DNA from 3 places in the Pradoshia sp. D12 genome. Region 1 is predicted to be linked to each of the others. Evidence: riboswitches for the same ligand, from Rfam matches in the RefSeq annotation. Region 1 holds a riboswitch; each other region holds the start of a gene.
The links. Region 1 has a riboswitch for cobalamin ahead of F7984_RS16045 (ABC transporter substrate-binding protein). Riboswitches for the same ligand answer to the same signal wherever they lie in the genome.

Region 1 (6,957 bases):
CCTGTATGTGATCCCCTTATATTCACCTGCTACTTTAACCAAAAAACCATTCTTTTGTGAATTTTTTTCGGCTGTTCTCCAAACCATCTCTACCAAATTTGCAGGTTTCATAAAACACCTCCCTTAGGCCTACACGTCGCAGGGTCACGAAGACGTTGCCACACGATGTGGCGTTTTTAGTCTTTGGTCCACCTTACATGGTCTCCGTTTTTAGCGAGATCTAGCTTCCGTGGCTAAAAGCTCGGACATAAGCATAGCCTCTGCGGGGAAAGTTCATCCCCTACGAGCCTCTGTCTTATGCTCCTCGCTTTTGAGCAAGCCACTCCAGCCTTTCTTGAGATCTAGCTTCGGCTCCTAGCTCCTCGATTCATAAGTGTAGCCACTGCTGGAGGGAGAACACCTCCCTACGTGACTCCTCTTATGCTTGTCGGAGCTGAACAGTCGCCGCAGCCTTTCTTATAAATATTCCTTTACGTTATATTGTTTCAGTATTCCTTCTAGTTTGATTGCTTTTCCGATGTCGCCTTTGATTTTTAGTTTGCCGGACATGAAGGCTACGGTTCCGTTTAGTTTGCCGAGAAGGAATTGGCGGAAGTTTTCGACAGACATGGTGAGTGTACAATCCGCTGGTGTTTCTTCTCCTTCGACTACCTCTGCCTGACCATCGTGTATATTAAGCTGATAGATTCCTTCTTCGGAACCGGTGATTGTGAATTGATAGCGTGTCGTAATTCCTTGAATTGGCTGAGGATCGTTTTTAAGTGCTTCCTCAATTTTTTCAAAAGACTCTCTTAATGTATAATCTTCAATTGCTTTTCCCATTTTAAAATTCCTCCCTTTATTATTAAAGGATTTTTTTGATTTTTCAGTTTTATTTAGATGCAGCATTTTTGTCCTGTCGTTTCACCACCTCCCGAACGTATTTATAAAATCATTACACACGAAGACCATATGGTTCATACAGATGACGCGCAATAATTAATTGCTGAATTTGATTAGTCCCTTCAAAAATGTCATAAATTTTTGCGTCACGATATAATTTCTCGACTAGATGTCCCTCAAGACCATATGGACCGAGTATTTCCTGACAGGCTGAAGTAACCTCCAAAGCAATCTTTCCACCATAGGCCTTACACATGGCTGCTTCTTTTGCATTCGCTTTTCCCAAATCTGCTTTCCAGGCAGCTTCCCAGGTTAACAGACGAGCTCCCTGAATTTTTTGCTGCATCTCTGAGAAGAGTCTCAGGGCTTGATGATAATGATTGCCGTGCTGAGGATATTCTCTTTTTACAAAATCCAATGTATATTCATAGGACGCTCTTGCAATTCCGGTAGCCATGGCTGCTATTATGGGTCTTGTGTTGTCGAATGTTTTCATAGCAACCCTGAAGCCACCTGATCCATTCGCTTTATTGACATAGGCCTCTTCTCCACCTAAAAGGTTTTCATCCGGAACAAAGCAATCCTCAAACACAAGTTCTGCTGTTTCAGAAGCACGAAGACCCATTTTTTCCGCCAATCTCGAGCATGAGAAGCCGGGTGTACCTTTTTCTATAACAAATGCCCGGTGACCAGCCCTACCTAAATTGCGGTCTACCGTAGCAAATACAACAACCCAGGAAGCTCTTTTGCCATTTGTAATAAATATCTTCTGCCCGTTTATCACATAACCGCCGTCCACTTTAACAGCTGTCGTCTGTAAACCGGATACATCAGAACCTGCCTCTGGTTCAGTCAAAGCATATGCTCCCCACTTCGGTTTCTCATCTCTGGAGAAAATGGATAAAAAACGTTCCTTTTGTTCCGGTGTGCCGCTATGCTGAACAGGCGGACCTCCAAGCCCTGGCCCGGGTAGCGTCAAGGCAATCGCGCAATCTCCCCAGCCTAATTCCTCAGAGGCAATGACTCCCAATCGATTTCCTTGGCGCTCCTTCGCTTTTTTAAAATCTTTTTTCTTTTTATCATCATTGGACTCTCCAAAAGAAGACATGCTTAAAGAAATTCCGAGTAGATTTACTTTATCCAGCCAATCATCCGGTACTTTCTTTAATTGATCGGCAATCATGGATACCGGTCGCATTTCATTTTCAGCAAACCAATGGACCACTTCCTTAACTTGACTTTGATGTGGCGTCAACTCGTATGTGATCATTACTCATCCCCCTCTCCTTACCATACATGATCCAGTTTCCTGCCCTGATTTCTAAATCGCCCTCTTGTTCAAACCAACCGACTTGTGCCTGAGCGTCCCTCATCCACTTCTCAACAGGATGGTCCTGAACATATCCATGCCCACCAAGGAGCTGTACAGCTGAATCTGTTACATATCGAAGCGATTGATGGGCTTTTTTAAGTGCCTGGATACTGTGGAAAACAGCATCAGTTTCACCTTCATCAATTTGTTTTGCCGCATATAAAACAAGATGCCTTGCTGCACCCGTCTGGATAGCCATTTGTGCAAGGTTAAAAGAAACACCCTGGAATTTTGCGATTTCTACCCCAAACGCTTTTCTCTGGGAGGTATATTTAACTGTGTAATCAAGCGCAGCTGCCATAACACCAATTTCTTTGGCAGCCTCTAATGTTCGTACACGGCTCATTGCTTCATTCATCCAAGTTTCAGCATCTATTCCACTAGCCAAAATATTATTATTGGAAACGCTTACTTCATTAAGCTGAATTCTCGAAAAGCCAGCACTCAATAGCCCCAAACGATAATCACCGTCAAGCACTTTCCAAGAATGGTTATTTTCTTGATCTATCCAGAGCAATACCGCTTCACCATTAGTGGCAGTTCCTGCAATTAATAGATATTCAGCCTTTCTGACATTTTTCAGCGGACTCGTTTCTCCATCAACGATGTATCCATTGTCTATTTTTTTTATTTGGAGTTTATGTTGATTTGGATAAAGAAAGGCGACTGTTGGGCAAATTCCCGTTCCACATTGAGTTTGGTAAAAAGAAAATGCATTATGATCCTCTTTTAGTCGAATAAACGATGCTCCCTCCCCGGCTCCTGGAAGCCCCTGAATAGTATCAAGGTCACCATAAGCAAGCGCCTCAACAATCTGTACCTGGGAAACGAGCGGCAATTCCAGGCCACCGAATGATTCAGGCAGTTCCAGATTTAATAATCCAAGGTCACTCAACTTTCTGACCACGTCCTCACTTACCCCCTGATTCTTTTCCGTTTGCCTGGCATAGGGACGAATCTTTTGAATCGCAAAATCCTTAGCTACATCAACAAATGCCTTTTCTTCCTCACTTGGTAAAAAAGAAACCAACTTTCTCCCTCCTTCATATCAATAGTTTATTAATTTGAGAGACTGCTAAATGAACGCATGACCAATCGGTTTAATAATCTAGCAAGATATTCTACATCTGTCTTTTGGTGATTTGGTTCCCGGAATTTTTGAATGACGACCTCATTGATTGCTCCAACCATTGCCTGAGAGATGATCCTAACTTCCTGTTCATTCACATTCTCCGGAAACTCCCGATAGGCAAAAACAAAGATGAGATCTGCGAAACTTTTAAGTGCTTCTCGTCTGACCAGTTCTACTTCGAATGAAACTCCGACTGATTCGAGTAAAATAAAATTGGCAACAGCCTTATTGGAAAAGCAAATTTCCAAATAGCGAAAAATTCCGGCATATGCTTTATAACCAATTCGTGGTTCCCGTAAAGCCGCAAGCTTAATCTCTTCTGCAACTTCTCCAATCAAACTTTCACAAAGCGCAACAATCAAAGTCTCTTTATTGCCGAATTGTTGGTAGAACGTTGTTTTCGAGACATGTGCATACTCAACTATGTCCAGAACTGATGTATTCTTGTAACCTCTTGTAGTGAATAATTGGAGGGCTGCATATAGCATTTTATCTCTTGCTTCGGTCGGCAGGTCATTTACATATAACATTCTTATCATTCCAATCCCATGTGTGAGTACGAATACGTATTGGTATCATCATACCTACTCAAAAGGGAAATTTCAACAAAATTGTTAGAAAATTTAATTTATTTTCTTCGACAAAAAAAGAGCCTCCCAAAGTAAAATGGGCACGGCTCTTAAATGAAAATGTTTATTTAAATATTTCAGGATAGATTTCTTCAGCTATCAATTGCAAGCCTTCTGTTAAACGTGGTCCCGGTCTTGACACTGTGTCATTATCTACATCATAAACCTGCTTATTTTGAACGGCAGGTACCTCGGACCAAGCTTTTCTTCCATATACCTTTTCTTCTGGATTTTCAATATAATAGCCATATGTAGTAAGAATAACATCAGGATTGCGATCAATGACTTGTTCTTCATTCATTGTTACCCAACCCTCTTGATCAGCGGCAATATTCTCTGCCTGAATGATATCAAGCATTTCGTCTATATAGGTTCCGTTAGCCGCTGTATATAAATCCGGTGAGGAAGATACTTCAATCCAAACCTTCTTCTTATCTTTTATAGCACTTGCTTTCTCTTTAATTTCTGCTACTTCTTTTTTCATATCCGAAATAATTTCATCAGCTTTGTCTGATGTTCCGGTTGCTTTAGCAATCAATTCAATTGTTCCATATGCACCATCAAACGAATTGGCGTCAGGTACGATAATAACATCAATACCAGCTGTCTGGAATTGTTTAATGGTATCCTTAGCATTATTAAAATGACTGGCAGAAAGCAATAAAAGATCCGGATTTAATTCCAACACTTTTTCAATATTGATTTCTAACCCGCCGACCTTAGGTTTGTCAGCAGCTTCTGTAGGAAAATTACAATAATCTGATACACCAATGATTTTCTCTCCAAGACCTAGTGCATAGGCCGTTTCAGTATTGCTTGGCAGCAAGGATACGATCGTGTCCGGCTTTTCCTCAATCTTGATGCTTTCTCCGGATCCATCCCTTACCTCAACAGGAAAGGCTGTGGACGTTGATTCAGAAACCTCTTTCTTCTGGTTTGAGTCATCTTCAGTTGACGAACACCCAAACATTAACATAGATAGCGTAAGCATTAGCATAAATAAAAATAAATAGTTTTGCTTTTTTAGCATAGTTATTCCCCTTTCCAACATAATAAAAAAGCCTTAGCTCGAAAAAAGCTAAGGCGAAAATCCACATTAAAATAACAGGATTGGACGCCTACTTTTCCCTCCGAAAAATAGTACATACAAAAGAAAGAGCAGGTCTCCTGGCTGACGCATCAATTTACTCTGATTTACCTTCCCATGCTCTAAACAAAGAGCCGGTGGTTTACAAATCATTTCATCCGCGTATACAGTAGCGGGGGCTGCACCGGATTTGCACCGGTTTCCCTATTATCCTAATAAATAAGGCACTCTTACACTATTCAATATTTATATTTTTTATATAATCAGCTATCTTCATTCTTCTTCATATTCAACATCAGTATGTTCCCTGCAAAATTGTAAAACCATCGATAATTCATCTTCCTCAAGCTCAAAATCCAAAATACTTTGTGTTTCACTTTCTATAAACTCATATTTTGAAATTTGGTCCTGATTTTCATCCATTACATATATAACACGCAACAGAAGACCCTTATCGGTATATAGTTCATCTTCCTCGGGAACGGAAATCTCCAGTACATATTCGAACCTTTCTCCAGAAAGGATACCAAACGGGTCTTCCAGTTTCTCAACTGTATAACTTTGTATCTCGATCATCTTTATCAACCTTTCTAAAATGCTTATGTCTATTATACATGTTCAATCTCTTTATTAAACATTTTACCCAATTATTCAACTCCGTTTAGGAATATTTTTTAACAAGAATCAAAAACTATATTAAAATCACTTAATCCATAGGAGTTTATTATGCGTACTCTATCTGTTCTCACATTGCTCATTATCCAGCTTCTTATTCCGTCTGAAACATTTGCAAAGACAGCCTACCTCAGTTTTGATGATGGTCCCTCAAACATCACACAGGAAATCCTCGATATCCTCAAAGTTCAGGATGTTAAGGCAACCTTTTTTGTAACGGGAACAGCCAGCCCGGGACATATGTATTTATATAAAGATATCGTAAAAAATGGACACGCTCTTGGACTGCATTCCTATTCTCATAATTATTCCAAAATCTATCGATCCAAGGATACTTTTTTTAAAGACATTACTCAACTGGAAGAATTTTTGGAAAGGGAAGTAGGCGTAAGCCCGAAAATCCTACGATTCCCCGGCGGCTCCAATAACTATGTCGCAAAACAATATGCCGGGACTGATTTAATGGATCAATTAAAGACTGAGGTAATAAAAAGAGGATATAAATATTATGATTGGAACTGCGATGCTAACGATGGATTAAATCCTCCAATTCCAGAAAAAAAATTACTTAAATTAATTATGCAAGGGGTAGGTGAAAAAGAAAATCTCTATATCCTCCTGCATGATTTTAACGGCAATACAACAATCGTGGATGGGCTTCCGGAAATCATTCGCCGTCTGAAACATAAGGGATACACCTTTAAAATAATGGATGAGTCCACACCAACTTTTGAATTTTAAAAATGATAAATACTCCTATCAGTTCAAATCGCAAATGCTGTCCATTATTCTGTAACGCTTCTTTTCTAACCTGAAATAAGGTTTACATTATAAAACAAACGCCCTTTCAGGTAGGGGCGTTTTGTTTTTTATTATTCGACTACAAGGTAATTGCCATGTTCCATATTGATTACGTATTCTGGCTTTGGGGGCTTACCTCCGTGCTCCTTGATTTTCGCTTTATGGCCAGCGATATGCTCAGGGCTCTTTTCCCATGCTTTCCATGCTTCCTCTGATTCCCAGCGGATAATCATGACAACTTCTTCTTCCCCACGCGTTGTTTTTTTCACTAATAACTCCCGACTTATAAAGCCTTCACGCTGCTCAATTAACGACGGACCTTGATCTGGCTTCTTTTTGAAGCGTTCCAATATCTTGTCTGAATTTCCCTCTGTCACTA
Region 2 (6,957 bases), 1.7 Mb from region 1:
ATCGTTTAAAGGAACGGATCTTATCTGGACATGATTTACCTGATTGGAAAAATAGATTATACCAATCGTTTTTGGAACGCGATGTTAAATTAGCCGGAGGAGAATCCAGCAATGAGGCTGCTAAAAGAGGTTTTACTGTAATAAAGGAGGCATTGGATAGCGAGAATCTCAATATATTAATCGTAACACATGGTAACTTACTGACTTTAATCCTAAATCATCTGGATGAATCCTTTGGTTACGAAACTTGGTTGGGTCTGACTAATCCGGATGTGTATTGTTTAAAGATAGATGAGGATCAAAGCAATATCACAAGGGTGTGGAAGTAAGTCACTGATGACTCTCCGTTTTTGATTAGCAAGGTGAATAGGAGAGAATAAAATTTAGATTTCATGTCTTAGCATACATATTAATGGTTACTTTCCATGACTCGTTTAAATTTGTCGGAGGTTTATAAAATGAAAAAAAGAATCATTTTAACAGGTGGGGGATCAACTGGGCATGTTGCTGTCAATTTGGCGCTCATTCCCTATTTGATTGAAAGGGATTGGGAGATTTACTATATAGGATCTAAAGAGGGAATTGAAGTCTCTTTGATAAAGGAGTTTGATCGTGTCACTTATTTTCCAATATCCACAGGTAAACTTCGCAGATATATGGATATAAAAAATGTAAAAGACCCTTTTAATATTTTGAAAGGCTTTATGCAATCAAGAAAGATTATTAAGCGGTTACAGCCGTCCATAATCTTTTCAAAAGGTGGCTTTGTTTCCGTTCCTGTCATTCTTGCTGCGGCGAGTAGAAAAGTACCGATCATTTCGCATGAGTCAGACATTACACCAGGGTTGGCCAATAAGCTATCATTGCCTTTTGTTCAAAAAATTTGTTATACCTTTCCGGAGGCTAAAAATCATATTCCTGCAGAAAAGTCTTTTTTCTTAGGGCCCATCGTAAGAGATGAACTGCGTCAGGGTGACCCATCGATTGGAATGAAAATATGCCAATTTAATACAAGGAAACCTGGATTATTGATCATGGGAGGCAGTCAGGGTTCTGAAGCAGTGAATAAGGCTGTGCGTAAGGACTTGGATCGATTGCTCAAAACCTTTAATGTCATTCATTTATGCGGAAAAGGAAAGGTAGATTCCACCCTACATCGTGATGGATATGCTCAGTTTGAATATATTAACCAAGGCTTGGCAGATATATTGGCTATGACAGCTGTGGCTGTTTCAAGGGCCGGTTCAAATTCTATTTTTGAATTTTTAAGTTTAAAAATTCCAATGGTCTTAATCCCGTTATCAAGGAAAGCCAGCAGAGGCGATCAAATCATGAATGCTGAATCATTTAAAAAGCAGGGTTTTGCCTATGTTATTGAAGAGGATGAGCTTTCGTTAAACACGTTAGCTGATAAGGTAGAAACTATATTTAAAAACAAACAGATGATTATCGATAAAATGAACAATTTTGAGGAAGAAGATGGACTGGAACGCTTGTATGAATTGATTGATACCTATAAAATTTAATGTTGAAATGATAAGTATTATTCTATATACGAAAAAAGCATTAAAACAGAACACTAAACAGGATTTGTAGCCAAAAAGTAGGAGTGTCGGAGCAATGAATCTTAAATGTTATACCCAATATGATGGACTTGGGTTAGCGAAGCTTGTAAAGGAAAAACAAGTATCCGCAATAGAATTAATAGAGGACGCATTTGAACAAATAAATGAACTAAATCCTAAAACAAATGCAGTTGTTCGAACTAGATTCGAAAAGGCAATGATGGAAACTGGAAAGTCTGAATCTATATACGGACCTTTTGCAGGAGTACCTATCTTATTAAAAGACTTATCACAATCTATTAAAGGCGAACCGATTACAGCGGGTTCAAAATTACATGTAAATCGGATTGCTAAACGGGATTCTAATTTTGTGAAAAAAATTCGTGAGGCAGGATTTGTCATTATTGGACAGACGAGTTCTCCGGAGTTTGGTCTGAAAAATATTACTGAGCCAGCTGTATATGGAGCGACACGTAATCCATGGAACCTGCAGCATTCATCGGGTGGATCAAGCGGCGGAGCATCAGCCAGTATAACTTCAGGTATGGTCCCAATTAGCGGTGCCAGTGATGGCGGCGGCTCTATTCGTATACCGGCATCATTCACTGGATTAGTAGGCTTGAAGCCAACAAGGGGAAGGACACCCGTTGGTCCAGGTGTGGGCCGCCAATGGCATGGAGCTGCGGTAGATTTTGCCTTAACCAAAACGGTTCGTGATAGTGCAGCTATGCTGGATGCCTTGCAAATCATTCAGCCGGATACTGCCTTTCAGGTACCTTTATATAATGGGAGCTATTTGAAGGAGCTTTCGAATCCATTGAAAGAAAGGTTTAAAATTGCTTTTTCCACAAAGTCTCCGGTGGGAACACCCGTTAGTGAAGAAGCTGTAGAAGCGGTACATAAGACAGTCAAATGGCTGGAACAGGCAGGGTTCACCGTTGAAGAATGTGATAATGGGGTAGATGGAATCCGCCTTATGGAAAATTACTATATTATGAATAGCGGAGAAATGGCAGCAGGTATACTGTCCATTGAGGAAGCCATTGGACGGCCGATTACCGTTAATGATATAGAGATAGTCACATGGGTACTCAGAACTGCCGGGCAGAATGTATCAGCTGTTCAATTTACACGCAGTTTAGCTGAATGGGATACGGCAGCTGCACAAATGGCCAGGTTCAATGAGGATTATGATTTGTATTTGACGCCGGCAACAGCTTTCTCAGCTCCAAAGGTGGGCGAATTGACGCATACGGATGAACAGAGCTTGCAGTTATTGAAAGTAAATGAACTAAAACCCTCTGAACAGTTAGCAATGGTCTATGAAATGTTTAAACCAAGTTTAACGTATACGCCTTTTACACAGTTGGCGAACATCATCGGACAGCCTGCGATTAGCTTGCCTGTTCATATGACAGATTCTGGCTTACCCCTTGGAGTGCAATTGATGGCTCCAAAGGGAAGGGAAGATTGGCTTCTTAAAATAGGAGCGTTGTTAGAGCAATCCGATATATGGGTTGGACAGAAAGGGAATCCATATATTGGATGGCGATAAAAGTGATAGATCGACTAGAAGATGCGTGTAATTCAGTTGGTCAATTAAAACAGTCATTTCACTTGTTTATATTTATGTGAATTCCTATATATCAAAAATATCTTCCGTTTACATTTTCAACATGATATATTAATAGTACGAAAATTTAAAACAATCATAAGTGCTCACTTTTGTGAGGTAAAAGGGAATCCAGTGTAAATCTGGAACAGCCCCCGCTACTGTAAGAGCTGATGAAATCACGTGACCACCTTTAAAAGAGGGAAGGTGTGAGAGTAAAGTGAAGCTCAGAGTCAGGAAACCTGCTTATGAATGTGTATTGCTTACTTTTCGGTGGGAAAAGGGATGGCGAACGTAGAGATGATTGTGTCTTTGCGCTGATTTTGACAGCGTTTTTTTGTCTGTGCATGAATCAAGCCTGTTTTCCTTAATCGGGAAGACAGGCTTTTTTATGTTTAATATTTCAGCGTAAATTCGCTAAATATAAATAAATTTTGAAAAAGGGAGAATAGTGAGATGAAAAAGATTGCAAGCTTATCACTTTTGGTGTTCTTATCCGTTTTTGCATTGTTTGCATGCGGAAATGATGAGACAGTAAACAACCAGGAAAAAGAAACAAACCAGGAAACAAGTGAGTATCCGAAAACCTTAACAGACGGTCGTGGGGAAGAGGTGACCCTTAAAGAAAAACCTTCAAGGATTGTTTCGACCACATTGGCTATTGATGAATATTTATTGCCTTTGGTTGATGAGGAGCGGATTGCCGCGGTAACGAAAATGTCTACAGACTCAGGGATTTCGAATGTAGCAGATCTAACAGATGGAATTGATACAAAAATTGAATCAGTCACATCTGAATTGGTGCTGTCACTTCAGCCTGATTTAGTGCTGATTCCTTCCTATGTAGATCCTGAGGTTCTTAAACAAATTGATGCTGCAGACATCACCACCTACCAACTTAAAGATGATTCCTCTATATCAGGTGTATTGGATGGTCTAATGGAGGTTGGTACCATTGTTGGCGAGGAAGATAAAGCAGAAGAAATCATAGCTGATGTCAAAAAGAGGATGTCAGATTTACAAACGAAAGCAAAAGCACAAACAGATAAAAAACGAGTGGTTTACTGGACACAGCAAAATTCTTCAGTTACTGAGAATACTACAATAGGAGAAATCATCACCTTAGCAGGCGGGATAAATGCCATTACAGAAGCGGGCATTACCGGTGAAGAGTATCCTGATTATCCAAATCTTTCAAAGGAAAAATTAGTTGAGATAAATCCAGATGTGATTATTACAAGCGATTGGCAGTATGACGGTTCAAAAGCAACATTCGTCGAGGAATGGCAAAAGGATCCGGCACTTAAAAATCTTAAAGCCTTTAAGAATAATGAAGTGCATGTGATAGATAGCGCAAATTTAACAACGGCTTCCCATTTTGTGATTGAGGGAGCAGAAGATATTTATCAAGTTTTATATGGAGAATAATATGGTTTGTAAACAGTCTAAACAGGTTCTTATTTTTGGAATCCTGATTTGTTCCTTGCTCGTATCGTTACTTTTAGCAACCATGTATGGCGGGGTCATCGTTCCATTTACGGAAACTGTGAAAGTATTACTCTCACTGCTTCCATTTATAGAGTTTGACTATAACCCAATGTATGAAACAATCCTTGTGCAGATTCGCCTGGGGCGGGTTGTTGTGGCTGGATTAGTCGGGGCAGCCTTGGCAATATCGGGAGTCGTGATGCAAAGTGTGTTTCGCAACCCGATGGCTGACCCCGGCATAATTGGTGTTTCATCAGGTGGAGCATTCGGAGGTGTACTGGCCATCTATTTTGGTTTGGCCGCGATCCATTCTCTTTTCGTCCCATTAATGGGCTTTATCCTGGCTGCATTGACTTTGTTTGCAATTTATATGATTGCGACCAATCAAGGAAGGACCTCAGTACTGACATTGCTGCTGACGGGTATTGCGATTAGTTCTTTTTTATCAGCCTGTACCTCTCTGCTAATCTCTTTTTCGAATGCAGGAGTGATGCAGCAGATTGTCCAATGGATGATGGGGAACTTAAATGGGCGTGATTGGAGTCATGTACAAATATTAACTGTTCCTGTTTTATTTTCGATTTGTGTCTTTTTGTACCATGCCAACGACTTAGATATCTTTCTGCTGGGTGAAGAGCAGGCCCAGAATATGGGGATTTCCGTTCAGCGCACCCGTAATCTATTGTTAATTACTGCTTCATTAGTAACTGGAATGAGTGTCTCATTAACGGGAGCCATCGGTTTTGTTGGTCTGATTGTCCCTCATATGATCCGTATGATCATTGGGCCCTCGCATCGAAATTTACTACTGGCTAGTGTCTTAGGGGGAGCGAGTTTCTTGATTCTTGCTGACTTAATATCCCGTTTGGCCATTAGGCCTGCTGAGATTCAAATCGGTATTATTACAGCTTTTTTTGGCGCTCCGTTTTTCCTTTATTTAATTTTAAAAAATAAAAAGAAGGGGGAAATCTGAGATGACAGCTATTTTGAATGCGGAGAAACTCAGCTTTAGCCGTGGCAAACAGGTGATTTTAAAAGCAATGGATATCTCTTTGGAAACTAACCAATTTACCTGCTTGATTGGTCCGAACGGTACCGGAAAATCTACTTTACTGCGCTTAATGGCAGGATTGCTAAAGCCACCTGCAGGGTCAATAGCCTTTAAGAATCATGCTCTCTCTGAGATGACTACTCTTGAAGTGGCCAAAGCAATCACCTATATGCCACAAAGCACGGTCCTTGACTATGAATTTACAGTGAGTCAGGTAGTACTTATGGGAAGGCATCCGCATCGGAAGAAATGGCAATTCTCACAAAAAGATGATAATCAATTGGCAGAGAAAGCGATGAAACAAACAGGAATTTATCATTTAAGAGACCGTTATATCACATCCCTTTCAGGAGGAGAACGTCAGCTTGTTTTCTTAGCTAAAGCCATCACTCAGAATTCTGAGGTTATTTTGTTGGATGAGCCAACTTCAGATCTGGATATTTATCATCAGGTCCAAATTGCCGAGGTCATCCGGGAGCTTGTAAAAGAGGGAAAGGCTGTCTTCGCGGCCATCCATGATATTAATTTAGCCACTCGCTATTGTGATCGACTCATACTTATGGGAAATGGAGAACTCGTTGCAGCAGGGGAACCCGAACAAGTCATTACGGATCTTAACTTGATGCGTATTTTTAAAACTCATACGTATACATACAATGATTCCTATTTTGGAAAAAGGCAGATGATTCCTTATGCCATAGATATAAAAGGGGAGGCATGAAGAATTCATGTGCGATGGCCTTCTATGTGAAGGCGTCGCGGAGTTACCATTATTTCATACTAAAACCTAAGTTTTAAATAAGGGGGAATGAACCTTGAAAAAAGACTGGCGTTACTCCAGTTATCCATTCATGAGAGAAAAAAGCTGTTTAGTTGATTATGAGATTCGCACTGATACTTTAACTACAAGGCTTGGAGCTGTTTTCCCGTTATTGACTGAGAAAGAGCAAGCAGTCATTGATGACCTTCGTAAGGTTCAAGCACTATGCTATCATGTGAACGGTTCTGTGCGCGGAAAATTGGCGATAACTGAAGCAGATTTACAGTGGTTGAGTGATAGATATGATTTTTATGTTGAGAAAACAGGGGAAAAGGTAAAACAATTCGTATTACCGCAAGGAAGCAACGCTGCATGCGCACTTCATGTCGTACGCAGTGAGGCCAAGAAATCCTATCGTGCCCTGCATAAAGTTAGTGAAGAGCGAGAAGTGCTAGACATCTTATTTGATTTCCTAGGATTG
Region 3 (6,957 bases), 1.2 Mb from region 1:
TGGAGCAGACAAAGAAATTAACGGGGAAGATTATTGAGGATGCTGTAAAAGGCTTTGAAACCTGGGATTTTACAGGATTAAAGGTTGAAACGATTGAACGTACCTCTTCTAAGTTTACAACAGGGAAAAAGGTAGGCGCCTGTCCGCTGTGTAAAGGGGATATAGTCGATAAGGGTGAATTTTATGGATGTGCGAATTATAAGCAAAACCAGTGTAAATTTACATTTTCGAAAAAAATCCTTGGAAAAAAGATTTCCCAAACCAATATGCAGAAATTATTAAAAGATGGGAAAACCAATGTCATAAAAGGGTTTAAAAAAGGAGAAAAATCATTTGACGCGGCGATTGAATGGAAGGACGGTAAAATTAATTTCCTGTTTTCAAATGAAATTGCTCCAAAAACTTAAAAATTTTTGTGCATTCAGGTATAATGGTCGAAGAAGTTTCCATTTGCGCTGGTAAATGGAGTACATATTATATTAAGGGAGTTTTTGTAAATGAGTAAAGTATTGATTTTTGGACATAAAAATCCAGATACTGACACAATTTGTTCAGCAATCGCTTATGCTGAATTAAAAAAAGAGTTGGGTGTTGAAGCAGAACCGATTCGACTTGGTGCGATTAATGGTGAAACACAATATGCACTTGATACATTTAAAGTGGCAGCTCCCCGTTTGGTTGAGAAGGTTGCGGAAGAAACACAGGAAGTTATTCTTGTAGACCACAATGAAAGACAGCAAAGTGCGGATGATATCGATCAGGTTCGAGTATTAGAGGTTATTGATCACCACCGTATTGCAAATTTCGAAACAGCTGATCCATTGTATTACCGTGCTGAGCCGGTTGGATGTACAGCAACCATTTTAAATAAGCTATACAAAGAAAACGGAATTCAAATCAAAAAAGAAGTAGCTGGCTTAATGTTATCCGCTATTATTTCTGATTCTTTATTATTTAAATCTCCAACTTGCACGGAGCAAGATGTTGCTGCTGCAAAAGAATTGGCTGAAATAGCTGGTGTTAATGCAGAAGAATACGGATTGGAAATGTTAAAAGCTGGAGCAGATTTAAGCAAGAAAACTATTGCAGAATTAATTTCTTTGGATGCTAAAGAGTTCTCCATGGGCACATCAAAAGTGGAAATTGCACAAGTGAATGCAGTTGATACAAACGATGTAATGGCGAAGCAAGCTGAACTCGAAGCAGCTATGCAGGCAGCTATTAATGAAAAGGGTCTGGATTTATTTCTATTAGTTGTAACAGATATCCTAACAAATGATTCTGTTGCCCTTGCTATTGGTGATAAAGCTGCAGCTGTTGAAAAAGCTTTCCATGTAACATTGGTAAATAATACAGCTGTTCTAAAAGGGGTTGTTTCCCGTAAGAAACAGGTAGTTCCAGCATTAACAGAAGCATTATCGTAAATTTTACTTGCAAAATTTCTGGCATGATGTTATATTAATATATGCGATGAGCTGAATTGTGTAAGTCGAGCACATACCTTATGGTACACACTATGTGGAGTGTGGTGACTCGCCTCAATTTTTTCGAACAAGGCACCTGTTTTTAACAGGTGCCTTTTTATATATTCATATCCAGAGTGTCGATTGGACATATCAATAATGGTACACAAATAGCGAGCTTTAAAATACATAATGCAGGCAGATCAATCAAAAAATAGTAAAGATAATAATCAGGTTTTCCGAATAGGGAATCGTTGAGAAGGCATTTAACCAAACTAATACATAAGCTCAAGTTAAGAACGATTTACATATGTTAATTAGTATTCAAGGAGGAAATAAAATGAATAAGAAAACAGTAGATGATTACTTACAGGAAGGGATACATGGCGTTAAAGAAATAAAGCCTGCTGAACGGAAAGAATTTCTTGGGAGCTTACGTGAACGTGTGGTTGTCGCATTAACACAGGCTCAGGTTTTTCAAAAACAAATCCCACATGGATTTATTGACCTATTGAAAAAAAATAAGGGCGCTAAGCTTTATTTAAATGGCCACATTAATTATTCCCATCTATCGAAATTCGTTAAAGCAGCAGATGAACATGGGATTCAATTTAAAATCGTGACCAATAAAGACTATAATTCACCTAATGGTTTGGTATTGGCCTATGATCATGCAATTAATAACGATAACATTACATTAGAAGAACCGGCACAGGAAGAAACTAATACTGAGGAGACAGAAAAAAAGACAGGTTTTTTTGAATCACTTAAGCAACTCTTTACAAAAAAATCATAAACAAAATGTCATAACTGTGCACCCCTTAATACGAGAAACAATACGGTGTCTGGATGCATGTTTCGGTTAGGTGAGTATGTGCCATCGACTATTCTAGTTTTAGTTTGTATGGTATAGTTATCAAATTAGAGATAATTTAGGTTTATGATTTGAGGGGCACAAAGAATGAATTCAACACAAGAGTATATTGAAGAATGGCAGGAAGCACTTGAAGAAGAGATTCAGTATTTAAAAAAATATGGAAGTACCCGCTATCACCTGATGAATGGCAATAAGATTATGTCAGGTGATTCTTTTACGTACTATTTTGAGTCATCCAGTATTTTGCGTATACCTGTTGGAACGATTGCTAAGCTGGAATGGGGCGGGAGTCGGTTTGATGCCAGAATCCTATCCTCTGAGGGCAATAGTTTGCTTCTGTCTCTTGAACAATCAATAGGTGAATTGATTGAAGAGGCTACGATTTATCATGACCCATGGGAACTTTTAGATCAGCTGATTGAAAGACTGGATGATATCAGGAAAAGTAAGCGGAAAAGAAGTCGGGTTAAACGGATCATGGAGCCTTCCATGCCTGATAAACGAACGGACAAAACAAGTAAAAGCGCGGTACGCGAATTATATGCCAGATCAAAATATAACCCGGTCACATATGTTTGGGGACCGCCTGGTACAGGAAAAACGTATACTTTAGCACGAACGGCAGCCAATAAATATTTTAAAAAGAAACGTATATTAGTTCTCTCTCACAGTAATCAGGCTGTGGATGTCCTGCTTGCCGAAATTACGGCATTTGTTAAACGAGCGGATCGTTTTCATGAAGGAGATATTTTACGTTACGGCTCTCAAACTGGTGAGGGTCTTCTGATGCATGGGGATATATTGCCGGCTAAATTATTGGAAAGTCATGATGGACATTTAGTGAAGGAAAGGGATTCGATTAATGAAGAAAAGAAACTGCTAAAAAAAGATCTGTCTCTGTCTTTTAGCGTACGTGACTCGGAGCAGCTTCTTGACCTTGAAAAAAAACTGGGCAGAATCTTAGAGAAAATAAGGCAAAAAGAAATTCATTTAGTCAAAAATGCCTTCATTGTTGGGACTACCTTGGCGAAAGCAGCAATGGACCCGAGTATTTTTGAACAAGAGTATGATCTAGTTATCATTGATGAAGCCAGTATGGCCTTTATCCCGCAAATTGCCTTTGCCGGCGCACTTGCCAAGCGTTGTATTATTTGTGGGGATTTTAAGCAATTACCTCCTATTGCGGTTTCGAGGGGAGAGCTTGTAGACCGCTGGCTGAAGGAGGACATCTTCCATCGTACCGGTGTTGCTGATATTGCACGTGGGGGAAAACTTCATACTCATTTGTTTTTATTAAAGGAACAGAGGAGAATGCATCCGGATATCTCCGCTTTTACGAACCAATATGTTTATAATTCACTGGTTGGCGATCATCCAAGTGTTCATATAAATAAAAAAGATATCGTTTCAAAGACACCTTTTGTAGATCGTGCTTCCGTACTGTTAAATACGAGCTTCACAGGGGAACACTGCTTTACGGGCACTTCCTCTGGTTCTAGAATGAATTTGATGAATCTATTGTTATCCTTTCAGGTTATTCATGAAGCCTACAGCAATGGGAGTAAATCAATCGGTTATGCAACCCCTTATCGTGCGCAGGCACAATTGATGGAAACATTAATTAAAGATCTATATGAGGAAGAGAACGGCCTGCATGATATATTGGCTGCCACTGTCCATCGTTTCCAGGGAAGTGAACGGGAAGTAATGGTATTTGATAGTGTAGATAGTTATCCGCAAAATCGGGCAGGGATGCTTTTAACGGGCAGGGAAAGTGAACGGCTGTTAAATGTTGCAATTACCAGAACAAAAGGGAAACTGATTCATGTCAGCGATGTGGAGTTTATAGAATCAAAAGTTTCGCATACAAAAACTCTTCATCAGCTCGTTCAATATCAAATGAAACGGAATCAAATGGTCAATATGGATCAAATAGGCAAATGGATTGCCAACCATCATCCAAAATTACAATGGATTTATGCAAGAAATTTGGAAGGGTTCTATCAGGATTTAAAAAAAGCCCAATCTTCCATTATCCTTTCCTTGCCAAATTCCAGTGTGTTATCATCGGATTTTGTTCAAAGAGTGAAGACGAGGAACTCAAGAACAAGACTGATGATGTATTCTCCAGATTCCCATTCCTATTTGGATCCGGATATCCATCTTCAGAATGGGCCAAGCTTCACATTTGTCATCCTTGACCAAAAAGTATTGTGGTTGGGGGTTCCTCTTGAAGCCAATAAACGTGTTCATCCGCCATACATTGGAATTCGATTGGAATCCGAAGCATTTATCAATCAATTTCTCCAGCAATTGCCTAAATAAATTGTCGGAATTTTAGTTGCTATTTTCACATATAAGATTTATAATTCTATATGTTGTTATTATTTTATATCTAAAATACTATATATTGATTTTAACGTGTTTAAGGTGTCGTATTACGACTTAATAGGGAATCCGGTTAAAATCCGGAACTGTACCCGCAACTGTAAATGCTGATGAAATAAGTAAACCACTGTAGAGAAATCTATGGGAAGGACTTAGAGTAAAGCGAAGCATGAGTCAGGAGACCTGCCTTTTTCACTGGTTTGCCTTTATCGGGAGCAATGAGGGTGGAACGGATGAAATAGCAATATTGAACAGTTCAATCTTGTTATTATTTCTTTTCCCATTGCTTATTTTTAGGCAATGGGATTTTTTGCGTGGAGGGAACAGACGTTTTTAATCGATTTATCGGCAAACAATAAGGGGGAAATTAGTATGGCAGTATCTTACGAATCAAACTATGCAAGTCTGGAAGTCATAAATTTAAAAAGCATAGAAACATACATAAAGGAATGTGTTAGTTCCTATACATCTATTTATTCAGCAGAGGAATACTTAGAAAAAATCAAGACAGCACTTGAGTATAAGTCTGACTATAGCAAGAAAGAGTTGGTGAATTTACTGGTACTAAGCGCCGTAGAGCGTATCTCTGCTGATGAGCCTGATTGGACATTTGTGGCGGCAACTATTTATTTAGACCAGTTATATGATAAAGCTTCAAAAAGCCGGGGATATGATTTAACACACAAATATGGGAGCTTTCATCAGCTTGTTGAACTATTGACTGATATGGGGATTTATAATCCAGCATTGTTAAATGAATATACGGAAGACGAAATCAATGAACTCGAAGCAGTCATCGATTCATCAAAAGATCAGTTGTTTACGTATATTGGCATTCGGACGCTGGCAGATCGCTATTTAGCCAAATCTCATCATGGAAGCTTATATGAACTTCCTCAGGAACGGTTTATGATTATTGCCATGACATTAATGATGAATGAGCCTAAAGAACAGCGAATCAAATTAATAAGAGAAGCATATTGGGCCTTATCCAATCTATATATGACGGTGGCAACTCCTACGCTTGCTAATGCTGGGAAAAGCTATGGCCAATTATCCAGTTGTTTTATCGATACTGTTGATGATAGTTTGCAAGGTATCTATGATTCAAACACCGATATTGCCAATCTATCTAAAAATGGCGGAGGAATAGGTGTTTATTTAGGGAAAATTAGAGCGCGAGGCAGTGATATTAAAGGATTTAAGGGTGTTTCCTCAGGAGTTATACCATGGATGAAGCAATTAAATAATACCGCCGTCAGTGTGGACCAACTGGGCCAAAGACAGGGTGCCATTGCAGTTTATCTGGATGTTTGGCATAAGGATATATTTGCCTTCCTCGAAGCGCGTTTAAATAATGGGGATGAACGTTTTCGAACGCATGATTTATTTACTGGTGTTTGCATTCCGGATTTATTTATGGAAATGGTCAAGGAGCGGGGTACCTGGTATTTATTTGATCCGCATGAAGTAAGAAAAGTAATGGGATATTCTCTTGAAGATTATTTTGATGAAGAAGCAGGGGATGGCCAATTCAGACAAAAATATACTGAATGTATCAATCATCCGCAGCTTTCCAAAAAAGAAATACCTGCCATTGAAGTGTTTAAGGCGATCATGATTTCTCAGCTTGAAACAGGAACACCTTATATGTTTTATCGGGATACGGTCAACCGCTCTAATGCTAATCGCCATAAAGGAATGATATATTGCAGTAATTTATGTACGGAAATTATGCAAAATCAAAGTGCTACCAAAGTTATTGAACAAAGAACCGAGGATGGGAAAATTATTATTGAAAAAACACCGGGTGACTTTGTTGTATGTAATCTTTCGTCTATCTCCCTTGCCAAAGCTGTAAAGGAAGATGTCCTTGAACGCTTAATTAAGATACAGGTGAGAATGCTTGATAATGTCATTGATTTAAATAATATCCCGGTCATTCAGGCAAATATAACGAATAAAAATTATCGTGCTATAGGACTTGGGACATTTGGCTGGCATCATTTATTAGCGCTTGAGGGCATTGCCTGGGAATCAGAGAAAGCCGTTGAATACTGTGACCGATTATACGAAAAAATCGCTTATTTAACGATTAAATCAAGTGTGGATTTAGCTGGTGAAAAAGGTGCTTACCCATTTTTTGAAGGATCTGATTGGGAGACCGGATCTTATTTTGACCAAAGAGGCTATGATTCAGATGCTTGGAGTCAATTGAAAAATAGAGTG

Region 2: another riboswitch for cobalamin. It lies ahead of F7984_RS08045 (ABC transporter substrate-binding protein); the one in region 1 lies ahead of F7984_RS16045 (ABC transporter substrate-binding protein).
Region 3: another riboswitch for cobalamin. It lies ahead of F7984_RS09995 (ribonucleoside-diphosphate reductase subunit alpha); the one in region 1 lies ahead of F7984_RS16045 (ABC transporter substrate-binding protein).

Annotation. Positions count from the first base shown of each region.
Region 1 covers NZ_CP044545.1:3,319,634-3,326,590, forward strand. The annotation lists gene F7984_RS16020 (AMP-dependent synthetase/ligase) at 1-111, opposite strand, end outside; gene F7984_RS16025 (SCP2 sterol-binding domain-containing protein) at 457-822, opposite strand; gene F7984_RS16030 (acyl-CoA dehydrogenase family protein) at 935-2,152, opposite strand; gene F7984_RS16035 (acyl-CoA dehydrogenase family protein) at 2,112-3,284, opposite strand; gene F7984_RS16040 (TetR/AcrR family transcriptional regulator) at 3,314-3,925, opposite strand; gene F7984_RS16045 (ABC transporter substrate-binding protein) at 4,080-5,045, opposite strand; cobalamin riboswitch at 5,155-5,349, opposite strand; gene F7984_RS16050 (DUF6509 family protein) at 5,376-5,678, opposite strand; gene F7984_RS16055 (polysaccharide deacetylase family protein) at 5,829-6,518, shown strand; gene F7984_RS16060 (antibiotic biosynthesis monooxygenase family protein) at 6,650-6,957, opposite strand, start outside.
Region 2 covers NZ_CP044545.1:1,636,861-1,643,817, forward strand. The annotation lists gene F7984_RS08030 (histidine phosphatase family protein) at 1-329, shown strand, start outside; gene F7984_RS08035 (undecaprenyldiphospho-muramoylpentapeptide beta-N-acetylglucosaminyltransferase) at 459-1,526, shown strand; gene F7984_RS08040 (amidase) at 1,621-3,120, shown strand; cobalamin riboswitch at 3,262-3,442, shown strand; gene F7984_RS08045 (ABC transporter substrate-binding protein) at 3,634-4,605, shown strand; gene F7984_RS08050 (FecCD family ABC transporter permease) at 4,607-5,638, shown strand; gene F7984_RS08055 (ABC transporter ATP-binding protein) at 5,640-6,437, shown strand; gene F7984_RS08060 (hypothetical protein) at 6,532-6,957, shown strand, end outside.
Region 3 covers NZ_CP044545.1:2,082,222-2,089,178, reverse strand. The annotation lists gene F7984_RS10015 (DNA topoisomerase III) at 1-407, shown strand, start outside; gene F7984_RS10010 (manganese-dependent inorganic pyrophosphatase) at 498-1,424, shown strand; gene F7984_RS10005 (YueI family protein) at 1,804-2,259, shown strand; gene F7984_RS10000 (DEAD/DEAH box helicase) at 2,425-4,665, shown strand; cobalamin riboswitch at 4,752-4,934, shown strand; gene F7984_RS09995 (ribonucleoside-diphosphate reductase subunit alpha) at 5,101-6,957, shown strand, end outside.